DNA from 2 places in the Paenibacillus sp. sgz302164 genome. Region 2 is predicted to be linked to the other one. Evidence: riboswitches for the same ligand, from Rfam matches in the RefSeq annotation. Region 2 holds a riboswitch; the other holds the start of a gene.
What was found. A riboswitch is a leader RNA that binds a small molecule or an ion and turns the genes downstream of it on or off. The one in region 2 is predicted to bind cyclic di-GMP.
Positions count from the first base shown of each region.

Region 1: linked by a shared signal. The riboswitch ahead of AC0LWT_RS30400 (putative bifunctional diguanylate cyclase/phosphodiesterase) and the one ahead of AC0LWT_RS36565 (PilZ domain-containing protein) in region 2 are both predicted to bind cyclic di-GMP.

Region 1 covers NZ_JBVYOL010000024.1:59,568-64,998, reverse strand. Annotated here, with positions in the region: gene AC0LWT_RS30410 (ABC transporter ATP-binding protein) at 1-396, opposite strand, end outside; gene AC0LWT_RS30405 (BMP family lipoprotein) at 580-1,647, opposite strand; gene AC0LWT_RS30400 (putative bifunctional diguanylate cyclase/phosphodiesterase) at 1,926-3,590, opposite strand; cyclic di-GMP riboswitch class I at 3,689-3,775, opposite strand; gene ilvA (threonine ammonia-lyase IlvA) at 3,869-5,125, opposite strand; gene AC0LWT_RS30390 (S-layer homology domain-containing protein) at 5,308-5,431, opposite strand, start outside.
Region 2 covers NZ_JBVYOL010000042.1:14,204-19,634, forward strand. Annotated here, with positions in the region: gene AC0LWT_RS36550 (hypothetical protein) at 1-8, shown strand, start outside; tRNA gene AC0LWT_RS36555 (tRNA-Arg) at 175-249, opposite strand; gene tadA (tRNA adenosine(34) deaminase TadA) at 351-809, opposite strand; cyclic di-GMP riboswitch class I at 1,069-1,156, shown strand; gene AC0LWT_RS36565 (PilZ domain-containing protein) at 1,262-2,020, shown strand; gene AC0LWT_RS36570 (spore germination protein) at 2,190-3,731, shown strand; gene AC0LWT_RS36575 (GerAB/ArcD/ProY family transporter) at 3,728-4,828, shown strand; gene AC0LWT_RS36580 (Ger(x)C family spore germination protein) at 4,825-5,431, shown strand, end outside.

The sequences.
Region 1 (5,431 bases), on a different contig from region 2:
TCCGTACTGCTCGGACAGTTTGCGCACTTTTTCCTGAGCGGTGCGGTAATCTATATTCATCCCTTTTTTGGGCTCCATGCCCAAAATGATATTTTCCGTAACCGTAAAAGGCTGCACCAGCTTGAAGTGCTGATGCACCATGCCGATTCCGAGCTCAATCGCCCGGTTCGGGCTGTCGATATTGACTTCCTTGCCTTGAATTTTAATATGGCCTTCATCCGGCTGGTACAAACCGAAGAGAATGTTCATGAGCGTCGACTTGCCCGCTCCGTTCTCTCCGAGCAATGCATGAATTTCACCTTTATGCAGCTGCAAGCTGATCGAATCATTGGCAACGATTCCCGGGAACCGCTTCGTAATATTGTAAAGCTCGACAACAGGGGTTACTGTGCTCATCGGATCACCCTACTGATTATTTTTAGAGGAAGTGCAATAAGACGGTATCGCTTCATGAAGCGAAGTAGGAGATAGGGAGAAAAACCTTGAGAACTAAAGAACAAGGCTAGTTATGCAACCAGCCTTGTTTTAACAATAGCATGCGACACGTTCCTCGAGCTGACGCTGCGCGCGGACAGGTGCTTATTGTTCAGGGACTTTGATTTCGCCGCTAATAATTTTCGCTTTGTATTCATCGACTTTTGCCAAAATTTCAGGCTTAACGTTTTTCTTGGAAGTTTCAGGCAAGCCTACGCCGTTGTCTTTCAGACCGAGAACTATGGTTTTGCCGCCTTGGAACTTGTTGTCGATGACATCTTTGGACACGCGCTCAACCGCTTGATCAACGCGTTTCAACATGGAAGTGAGGGTGACGTCGTCGCCAAACTCCAGGGATTGGTCTTTGTCGACACCGATTACCCATACTTTTTTGCCGGCTTTGAAACGGTCCTTCGCTTCGTTGAATACGCCGTTGCCCGTCGAACCTGCTGCGTGGAAAATGATGTCCGCGCCATCGTTATAGATGGTTGCGGCTGCCGCTTTGCCAAGGTCAGGCTTGTCAAAAGCGCCTGTGTAGTTGATTTGGATTGTGGCTTTAGGGTTAACTGCCGCAACTCCCGCTTTGAAGCCCGCTTCAAAACGTTGGATAACCGGAATTTTCACACCGCCGACGAAGCCGATTTTGTTCGTTGTCGTTGTAAGACCTGCAACTACGCCTACCAGATAAGCGCCTTCTTGCTCGGAGAATGTAACCGACTCTACGTTCGGAGCTTCTACGACGTTGTCGATAATGGCCAGTTTTGCATCAGGGTTCTGGGTCGCTACCGTTTTCAGCGCATCGCCCATCAGGAAGCCGATTCCCCAAGTCAGGTTGTATTTATCTTTGACGAATTGGTTCAAGTTCGGGATGTAATCGGAGTCGCTTTTGCTCTCCAGATTTTTCACATTGGCGCCGGTGTCTTTTTTCAGCTTTTGCAAGCCTTCCCAAGCGCTTTGGTTAAACGACTTGTCGTTCACGCCGCCAATGTCGGTAACCATTCCGATCTTCATGTCTTTGGCCGCGCCGCCCGGAGTTGCCGCCGCCGTAGCTGCCGCACTAGGAGCCGGAGAAGCCGATGCGCCGCCTGTTTTATCCTCTTTCTTTGCGCATCCGGACAGCACTACCGCTGTCACTGTAACAGCCATTAATGCAGTTGAAAACACTTTTTTCATCGTATTACCCCCAACTAATAAATTTGACTACTTCTTTAGACTGCTTCACGAAAGGCCAACTTGTAGTGTCACCATGAAGGAATGAAAATATGTAACGCATTCATGTGTCAATTGTACCATCAATTCCAAGGGCGGAAAAGTAGTTTCCCCGTTATTGCGGCACAATTCGTCATGTCATACAAGGTAACATAATCATGTTTGTGACTGGCTACAAATAGGTGTAGAGCCCCAATTCCCGATTATACTACCTGTGGTTGATAAAATCCATATCATTTCCGTTAACTTATTTTGTCTTTCATTAATTGAATGAATTCCTCAGGATGCAGAGGGCTGCTGAAAAGCTTGCCTTGAGCTTCCGTGCATTGCATACTTTGCAAATGTTCGAGCTGCTCCTCGGTTTCCACTCCCTTGGCGATCAGATTAAGACGCAGACGCTGCGCCATCATGGCGATCGCTTCCGCCAGCAGCTGATTTTCGCCGTCTTCGGGAAGGTCGCGGACGATCGTGCTATCGAGCTTGACGCTGTCCATCGGCACCCGGTCGGCGCCGCTTCTGGTGAACAGGCCGGTGCACAAATCGTCCATGGCGATTCGAAATCCGAAAGCTTTCAATAACTTCAGCTTCTCGCCGGTCTCCTCCACGCCGGAAGAAGATATGTCTTCCGCCAAATCGAGCTCGATCATGCCGGGCTCAAGGCCCGTTTCCTTGATGGCGTCGGCCACCAGATCGATGAAGCCTCGGTCCCTGAACTGTGAAGCGGTTACAGCGACGGTCAGCCGCAAAGGAGGATATCCCGCGTCCAGCCAGCTTTTCGCCTGTTTGCACGCTGTTCGCAGCGTCCACTCGCCGATGGCGGTCATCAGGCCGGTTTCCTCGGCGACGCGCACCCACTCGCTGCCCGGGATTTCCCCCTGCCCCGGACAGTGCCAGCGGATTACCGCCTCCATTCCGATCAGACGTTTGCCGGAAAGCTCATATTGCGGCTGATAGTACAGCTCCAGTTCGCCATTGTCCAAGGCGGCGCGAAGCGCCCGCTCCATGCGCTCCGGGCCTGCCGGCTCGGCATTTATTTCTGCGTCATAGAAACGGAGGTAATTTTCCCCATGCTTCTTGGCCGCATACATCGCTTCGTCCGCATGCTTCATTAACTGCCGCGGCGTCTCCCCGTCATACGGGTACAGCGCAATCCCCATGCTTGCCGAAACCGCAAAAGGGCTTCCCTCAAGCACAAAAGGCTCCTCAAGCGCCGCCTGAATACGGGACGCTGCGAGGCGGACATCCTCCTGCTTCATAATATGAGGCAGCAAAATCGTAAACTCGTCCCCGCCCTGACGGTATACGGTATCTTCTTCCCCCAGGCTGCTTGTCAGCCTTTGGCCGGCCTGCCGGATGAGCATGTCGCCATAAGCGTGCCCGAGCGTGTCGTTTACATGCTTGAAACGGTCCAGATCCAAAAAAACAACGGCAACCAGTGTATTGTGGCGCTTGGCATGCAGCAGTGACCGCTCCAGACGGTCTTCGAACAGCCTCCGGTTCGGCAAACCCGTCAAGGAATCGTGATGCGCGATGTATTCCATTTCCATGCTCCTGCTCTTATAATGCTCCCGCGACGCAGCCAACTGCCGGATCCCGTAGACGAAAAACATGCACAGGACCGTATGAGTCAACAAACTTGCGAACAATTCGGACGCAAGAAACACGAATGAAAGCAGCAGCCATGCGCACGCCGCCGCCGCCAATAAAACAATAGAAGCCTTTCGCTTGACGAGAAAAGCGGAGCAAGCAAAGCCCGCAAACAATATCCCGGCCAGCCAGCCCATTGCATGGAACGATGCCGAGACAAGCAGATTCGCCGTCAGCAGACTGACGCCAAGCAGGCACAAATATTCCCACGCAAAGTTAATTGCATGCCGCTCCCGTTTGGATGATGTACCGCCGTTCACGCTTATAACCTCCTCCCCCCAAACCTGTATAAAGAAGAAAAGGCTATTCCATCACATGGAATAGCCGCAGGTAGTACCTGTTAGGTATAATTCAACCCTTCGGCAGCCCAGCTGTCCTAGTTGAATGCAACCTTAGACCTGCGGCTTTGCGTCCTTGCCTTTCGGCAAGTTTGCCTTTTTTCGAAAAATATTCGAGTTTTCTGGGACTTATTTACTATACCATATTTAACCAAAATTAGCTAATAGAATCTTCCGGTTCTGCTGTAAATCGGAAATTTTCAAATGAGCAGATTGAACAGCTTCGGATCCTTGTTAATCTCGATGTAGCCGTAATCTTTGCGCGAGAGGCGCTCGATAAGCCCGTGGTAGTCGTCCTTGTTTTTCAACTCGATGCCGACCAGCGCCGGCGCGTCGTCTCTATTGTTTTTCTTCGTATATTCAAATCTGGTAATATCGTCGGAAGGCCCGAGAACTTCCTCCAAAAACTCGCGCAAAGCACCGGCGCGCTGCGGGAAGTTCAAAATAAAGTAGTGCTTAAGCCCCTCGTAGATCAACGAGCGTTCCTTGATTTCCTGCATCCGGTCAATGTCGTTGTTGCCGCCGCTGATGACGCAGACTACGTTTTTGCCGCGGATTTGTTCCTTGTATGCGTCAAGCGCCGCAACCGGAAGCGCCCCGGCAGGCTCGATCACGATCGCATTGCTGTTGTAAAGCTCCAGAATCGTCGTACACTCCTTGCCGGCTGGCACGATAACGATATCCTCGACATTCTCCTTGCAAATCTCGTAATTCAATTGCCCTACCTGCTTCACGGCCGCCCCGTCGACGAATTTGTCGATCGTTGCCAACGTGATGACTTGTCCCAGCTTAAGCGCCTCAGACATGCTTGCGGCGCCCTCCGGCTCTACGCCGATAATGCGCGTCTGCGGAGCTACGCTTTGCACATAAGTGGAAATTCCCGAGACAAGTCCGCCGCCGCCGATCGTGGCAAAAATAAAATCCGGCGTCTCAGGCATCTGGTTCATAATCTCAAGACCGACCGTGCCTTGTCCGGCAATCGTGCGCGCGTCGTCGAACGGATGAATAAACGCCTTGTTCTCCCGGGCGCAGTACTCCCTGGCCTGAGCGGAGGAATCGTCAAAGGTATCTCCTGTAAGGATGACCTCGACAAAAGCTCCGCCGAACAGCTTGACCTGCGAAATCTTTTGCCGGGGCGTCGTCGTCGGCATGAAGATTTTCCCTTCGATGCCCAAGTGCTTGCAGGAAAAAGCGACTCCCTGCGCGTGATTGCCGGCGCTGGCGCAGACGACTCCCGCCGCCCGCTCCTCGGGAGACAAGCTTTGAATGACATTATAAGCTCCGCGAATTTTGAACGATCTCACGATCTGCAAATCTTCGCGTTTCAAGTATACGTTGCACTCATACAAGTTTGATAAAAGCTCGTTGCGCTGCAGGGGCGAGGGCTCGATCACTTTGCTGAGCACATGATTCGCCTTGATGATGTCTTCCAGACCTACTCTTCCATTTACAGCCATGCTCTTCTGCTCCTTTTGCCGTGTTCGCACAAGATTAAGTTTTAAAGCCTATTGTAACATATCTTGCAGGGCTGGGAAGCACACGAGGAATAATTTTACACGGCGGGTTTCGGAAAGCGGGAACCGTTTCCCGCAAAAAAAACAAGCACACCGGCGATGCGGCATGCTTGTTCCATAAGGATTTAGTATACGTAACGGGATCGCTGGTCCTGAAGATCGGCGCGCTTTTGCAGGTAGCGGGAGAACGCTACGGCAGCCTGTGCTTTTGTCACTTCCTGCCCGGGCTCAAAGCTGCCGTTATTCAGC
Region 2 (5,431 bases):
CCGTATGAAGGTGGCTGTTTTCTGACTGAGGAGTATGCGCGCCAGCGCGTTGTTAACCTGTGCTTCGAAATAAGCCAGCTCATAAGTCCATAAATAAAAAAACTTCCTACGTTTATTACCGTAAGAAGTTCGCATAAATTGCGTTTGATTCTACCCGATTAAAGCAGGGTTATACGCGCCACGGCGGGATTCGAACCCGCGACGCACAGTTTAGGAAACTGTCGCTCTATCCTGCTGAGCTACGGGCGCATAGCAAAGACTATTTTAACACGGAGTTTTTCGTCATGCAACCGTGCTCTTGCCTTGCCAGCTTGCCGGTCTAGGAATCTAGGTTCGGATCGAACAGACTTCTAAACCTTGTTCCGAAGCTTGCGGAAGAACTGGGTCAGCAGCGCTGCGCATTCTTCCTGCAGCACGCCGCTGATTACGTCGACGCGGTGATTGAAACGTTCTTCCTGCAGCAGGTTCATCAGCGTGCCGGCGCACCCTGCTTTGGGATCTGCGGTACCATAGATCACTTGCGGAATGCGCGATTGAACGATGGCTCCCGCGCACATCGGACACGGCTCCAGCGTGACGTAGAGCTTGCAGTCCAGCAGACGCCACGCCTGCAAATGCTCGCTGGCCTGGCGGATCGCGATCATCTCGGCATGAGCGGTCGGATCCAGGGACGTTTCGCGCAGGTTGTAGCCGCGGCCTATAATTTCACCGTCACGCACGACAATAGCGCCGATTGGAACTTCACGGATCGTTTCGGCTTTCAAAGCTTCATGGATCGCTTCCCGCATCCAATATATATGTTCATCCACAGGGGACACCTCGCTTAAAAAATGTTATCCACATGTGAATAGAAGTCGAACAAGCATTCGTTGTTAACATTCTGTGGACAAGTGTGTGGATAAGTTGAAAATTTGTGGATATATGAGTTTCATTGTAGGGACTCGCCGCTCTGAAATCAAGCTGCCTGCGAAAACGGTTGAATCCGACGGCTAAACTAGGTATACTAGAATTAAAATTTTAGGTCTTTTAACCTACTGATAGGTATAATCGCATACATAACGAGATCAGATTTGATAAGGGCAAACTTGCCGAAAGACAAGGACGCAAAGCCGAGGGTCTAAAGTTCTACAAGAACCATGACAGCCTGGTTACCGGAAATCAAGCTTGTTTGATTTAGGTAAATAGGTTGCCCCGACAGGAAGGGACAGTCTATTTTTTTATTTATAGCCTAATCTGTTTGTAGAGAACAGGAGGATATGCCATGAAGCTGTCGGATAGGGAGAGAAAGATGGATTTGGTCAAAATCTACGGAAGCAAGGAAGGCAACGACGCGGAAATTTTGATTGACAGCAAAGCGGTGCTGGATAAAAGCGATTTTGTAGCGACGGGAATAGTAACGTACGTGCTTGGCGACATTATTGAAATCGAGCTACCTCAATATGATGTTTTCCGACTTGGGGACAAGGTCAAGATTACGGTTTATTCCAAATCGGGGCTATTCGTTTTTGAGACGTCGGTCGTGGCCAAAGACGAGGGTTCGATCATCGTGATTAATCCGCCCGATAACCGGAAGAAGTTTACGGAGAAGAGGGAGCACCCGCGAATCGATGTCGTTCAGGGCGGTTTGCTGCACAGTTTGCATGACAAGAATAAGAGAAACAAGCAAAGTTTCGAGCATCCGATCAGCCTTAGCGTCAAAAATATCAGCTTGAGCGGCGTAGGATTTGTGATTGAAAACAATATGAACGCGGATAAAAATATGAGTCTGGAAAATAACGCGCAGCTCGAAATCGAACTTCTGCTCGGTTTTTCCATATCTTGCGTAACCGAAATCGTCCGAAGAGAGGCTTTGGGTGCAGGCTTTTTTTATTACGGAGTCCGATACGTTGAAATTCCGGAAAATAAAACGAATGCGCTGCGGGCCTTTATTTTGAAAAATCAGGTCGAGGCCTACTTCGTACAAAAACAAGACATCAAATTGAAAAAAGTCATGGATATCCGGTCTGCGGTGCATCAATAACCGCGGGCTTTTTTTATTCAAACACGGCGCTGGCGATTCGTCGCAGCAAGTTAGTGTCAATCTATTTGCGCAAGCTATGCATAAGATTAGGGACAATTCGCAAGGTTATAATTGATACCATCGTTCAATGGAACAGCAGAAGCAGACATCAAAAATGAGGTGATGAGCGATGCGCTTTTCGAACTTGTTCGGCAGGAGAAAGTATCATTCAGCCCCGCAGAGGTCCAATCGTCAGCAAAATAACGACTCCATCGGTACGTCCCTATCGCAAAATATCGCCGATTTACATAACCTGTTTACGCAAACTCCCGATCTGATCGTACGGCAATTTACAATCAAGCGCACGGGAGAGCAAGCCGCGCTTGTTTATTTGAGCGGGCTCGTGGATAAAAACTCGATCAACAACAACGTGCTCCGCCCGCTTCAATTCGAGGATGGGAGCGACGATGCGGACGGCGATTTTATTTTGACAATCGGTCAGGTTATTACGCTGCAGGCGTGGGCGCAAATCGAGGTCGCAGTTCTGCATGGCCGCAGCATACTTTTTGTCGACGGACGGGCGGAGTCGTATTCTCTCGATACGCAGGGCTGGCCGCAGCGGGCGATTGCAGATCCGCAGCTTGAGGCGTCCCTGAAAGGAGCGCATCAAGGCTTTGTTGAAACGAGCACTCAGAACGTTGCGCTTATCCGGCGCTACATTCCCAACCGCGAATTGAAAATAAAGGAATTAAGAGTAGGGCAACGCGGGCATACTATCGTATCCGTTCTATACCTGGAGGATGTCGCGCATCCCGAGGTGCTGCAGGAGCTGGAAGACCGGATTCAGATGCTGAATATCGACACGATCATCAATACCGGCGAGTTGGCGGAGCTGATCGAGGATAATCCGTATTCTCCGTTTCCGCAATTTATTTTGACGGAACGGCCGGATGCTGCGGCATCGCAAGTTTTGCAGGGAAGATTCGTCGTTGTCGTAGACCGTTCTCCGAGCGTGCTCGTCGGTCCGGCCTCGTTCACATCGTTTTTTCAGAGCGTCGACGATTACAGCACACGATGGTCGATCGCTACTTTTATCCGGCTGCTGAGACTTTTTGCGTTCTTTGTCGCCGTCTTTTTGCCGGCGTTCTACATAGCTGTAATTTCTTACCACTTTGAGATCATTCCCATCAAATTGCTGCTCACGATCGGGGAATTCAGAGGGCGCGTACCGTTCCCTCCTTTTGTGGAAGCGGTCATTATGGAGCTCACGCTTGAAATGATGCGGGAAGCGGGAATTCGGCTGCCCGCTCCGGTCGGGCAAACGGTCGGCATTGTCGGAGGCATCGTCATCGGCCAGGCAATCGTACAGGCGGGGCTCATCAACAATATTATGGTTATTGTCGTCTCTTTTACCGCCATCGCTTCTTTCATCCTGCCCAACTACGATATGGTCGCCGCCATTCGGCTGATTCGCTTCGCGATGATGGTGGCCGCTTCGATGTTCGGCTTTGTCGGAATAATTATCGGAATGATGACGATGATAGGGCATCTCATTTCCCTGGAATCGCTCGGAACTCCTTACAGCACTCCGCTCGCGCCAATCCGGCTGGTCGATTGGAAGGACGCGTTCGTTCGCCTGCCGTTATGGAAAATGGACAGGCGTCCTGTCAGCGCGAGACCGGTTCAACCGATGCGGCAAGGCCCCAGCCGTCCCAAGGGTGACGATAAATGAACAAAAATGCGGGTCATACGATTACCTCCCTGCAGTATATTTTTATCAATTCGGGTTTGCAAGTGAGCGTTTTTTTTGTAGCGCTGCCCAGAATAATGGCCGAACAGGCGGGTACGGACGGCTGGATCTCGCTCATTCTCGGTTGGGTTTTAACGATAGCGGCAAGTCTGATCATGATCCGGATCATGCAAAAAAATCCCGATGATACCTTGCTGGATTTGCTGACCAGATACTGGGGCAAATGGGCGGGCAGAGCGGGAGCCATCCTGTTTGCTATCTATCTCTTTTTCTACGGATACACAGGGCTCATATACACGATATTGATGACGAAGGCCTGGCTGCTGCAGCAAACTTCGCCCTTTCTCCTTATGCTGCTGCTGGTTATCCCTACGTATGTGATTGTTCGTGGGGGACTTCGGGTTGTGGGAAGATATGCGGAAATTGTATTTCTCCTTTCACTATGGATACCGGTTATTTATTTGTTTCCGCTAAAAGAAGCTCACTGGCTTCATTTGCTTCCCGTGCTGAAGGAAGGGTGGATGCCTATTATGAAGGGCGTGCCGGAAGCGCTCTATTTTTACATAGGATTTTCAACGACGTTTATGTTGTATCCGTTTTTGCAAAATAAGCAAAAGGCTTCCGCGAGCATTGTCGTCTCAAATACGATGACAATGTTCATACATTTGTTCGTCACAATCATTTGTTTTGTTTATTTCAGCCCGGACGAAATTTCCGGATACAACGAGCCTGGGGTCAATGTATTGAAAATAATTGAATTCAAGTTTGTAGAACGGATCGAAGTGCTGTTTATAGCGTTTTATTTGTTAGTGTTTTCCTTGGCATGGATTCCGACCATTTACTTGGGCGTAGTGTGCACGAGCTGGCTGCTCGGCAAGCAGGATCATCGGGGACAGTTGCGTGTGATTTGTTTGCTGCTTGCTGTCGGCACATTTTTCTACATGCCCACATTCAATCAAAACGACCGGATGGGACAATTTCTCCTTTACATCGGGATCGTCGTGGAATACATATTTCCCGTTTGTTTAATCATTTTGATGTGGATGCATGACCGGTTCCGGTGGAGGAAGAACTTATGAACAAACGGCGGATTTTTATGCTGGCTATCGTCATGGCTATCATCGTCTCGGGCTGTAGCGACCGACTGGATCTTGAAGACGCCGCAATCCCGCTTTTGGGGGGCTATGATCTCGATGAGAATAATAAAGAGGTTAACTTTGTGGTTATGCCTGTGTTCAGCAGAAGCGCCAAGAAGAAAAGCAAGGAACTCGGCGTACCTGTGCAGACGGTCAGACAGGGGAGGGGAGAATTGGATGCCTATACGCCGGGCATTTTTCAGGGCAGAAAGCTTATTGTCATCCTTGTCGGCAAACGCCTCTTGCAGCATCCCGGCTGGTTCAAGATTATGGATGTCTTCTTTCGCGATGCAAAAAATACGTTAACCTCCAGAGTCGTTATGTACGACGGTCCTCTCTCTGAAGTCATCTTCATGAGTCCGAAAGACCAGCCGTTCCTCCCCGTATTAGTGAAAGGGATGGTCGATACGAAGAGTTCGAGATCGGAGACGGTGAAAACAACGATGCAGGGGCTGCACCGGCAAATATATGAGAAGGGGATGACTCCCTATATTGCTGAAGTTCAGATGGATAATGAGATTAAGTTGAGCGGAACGGCCCTCCTTG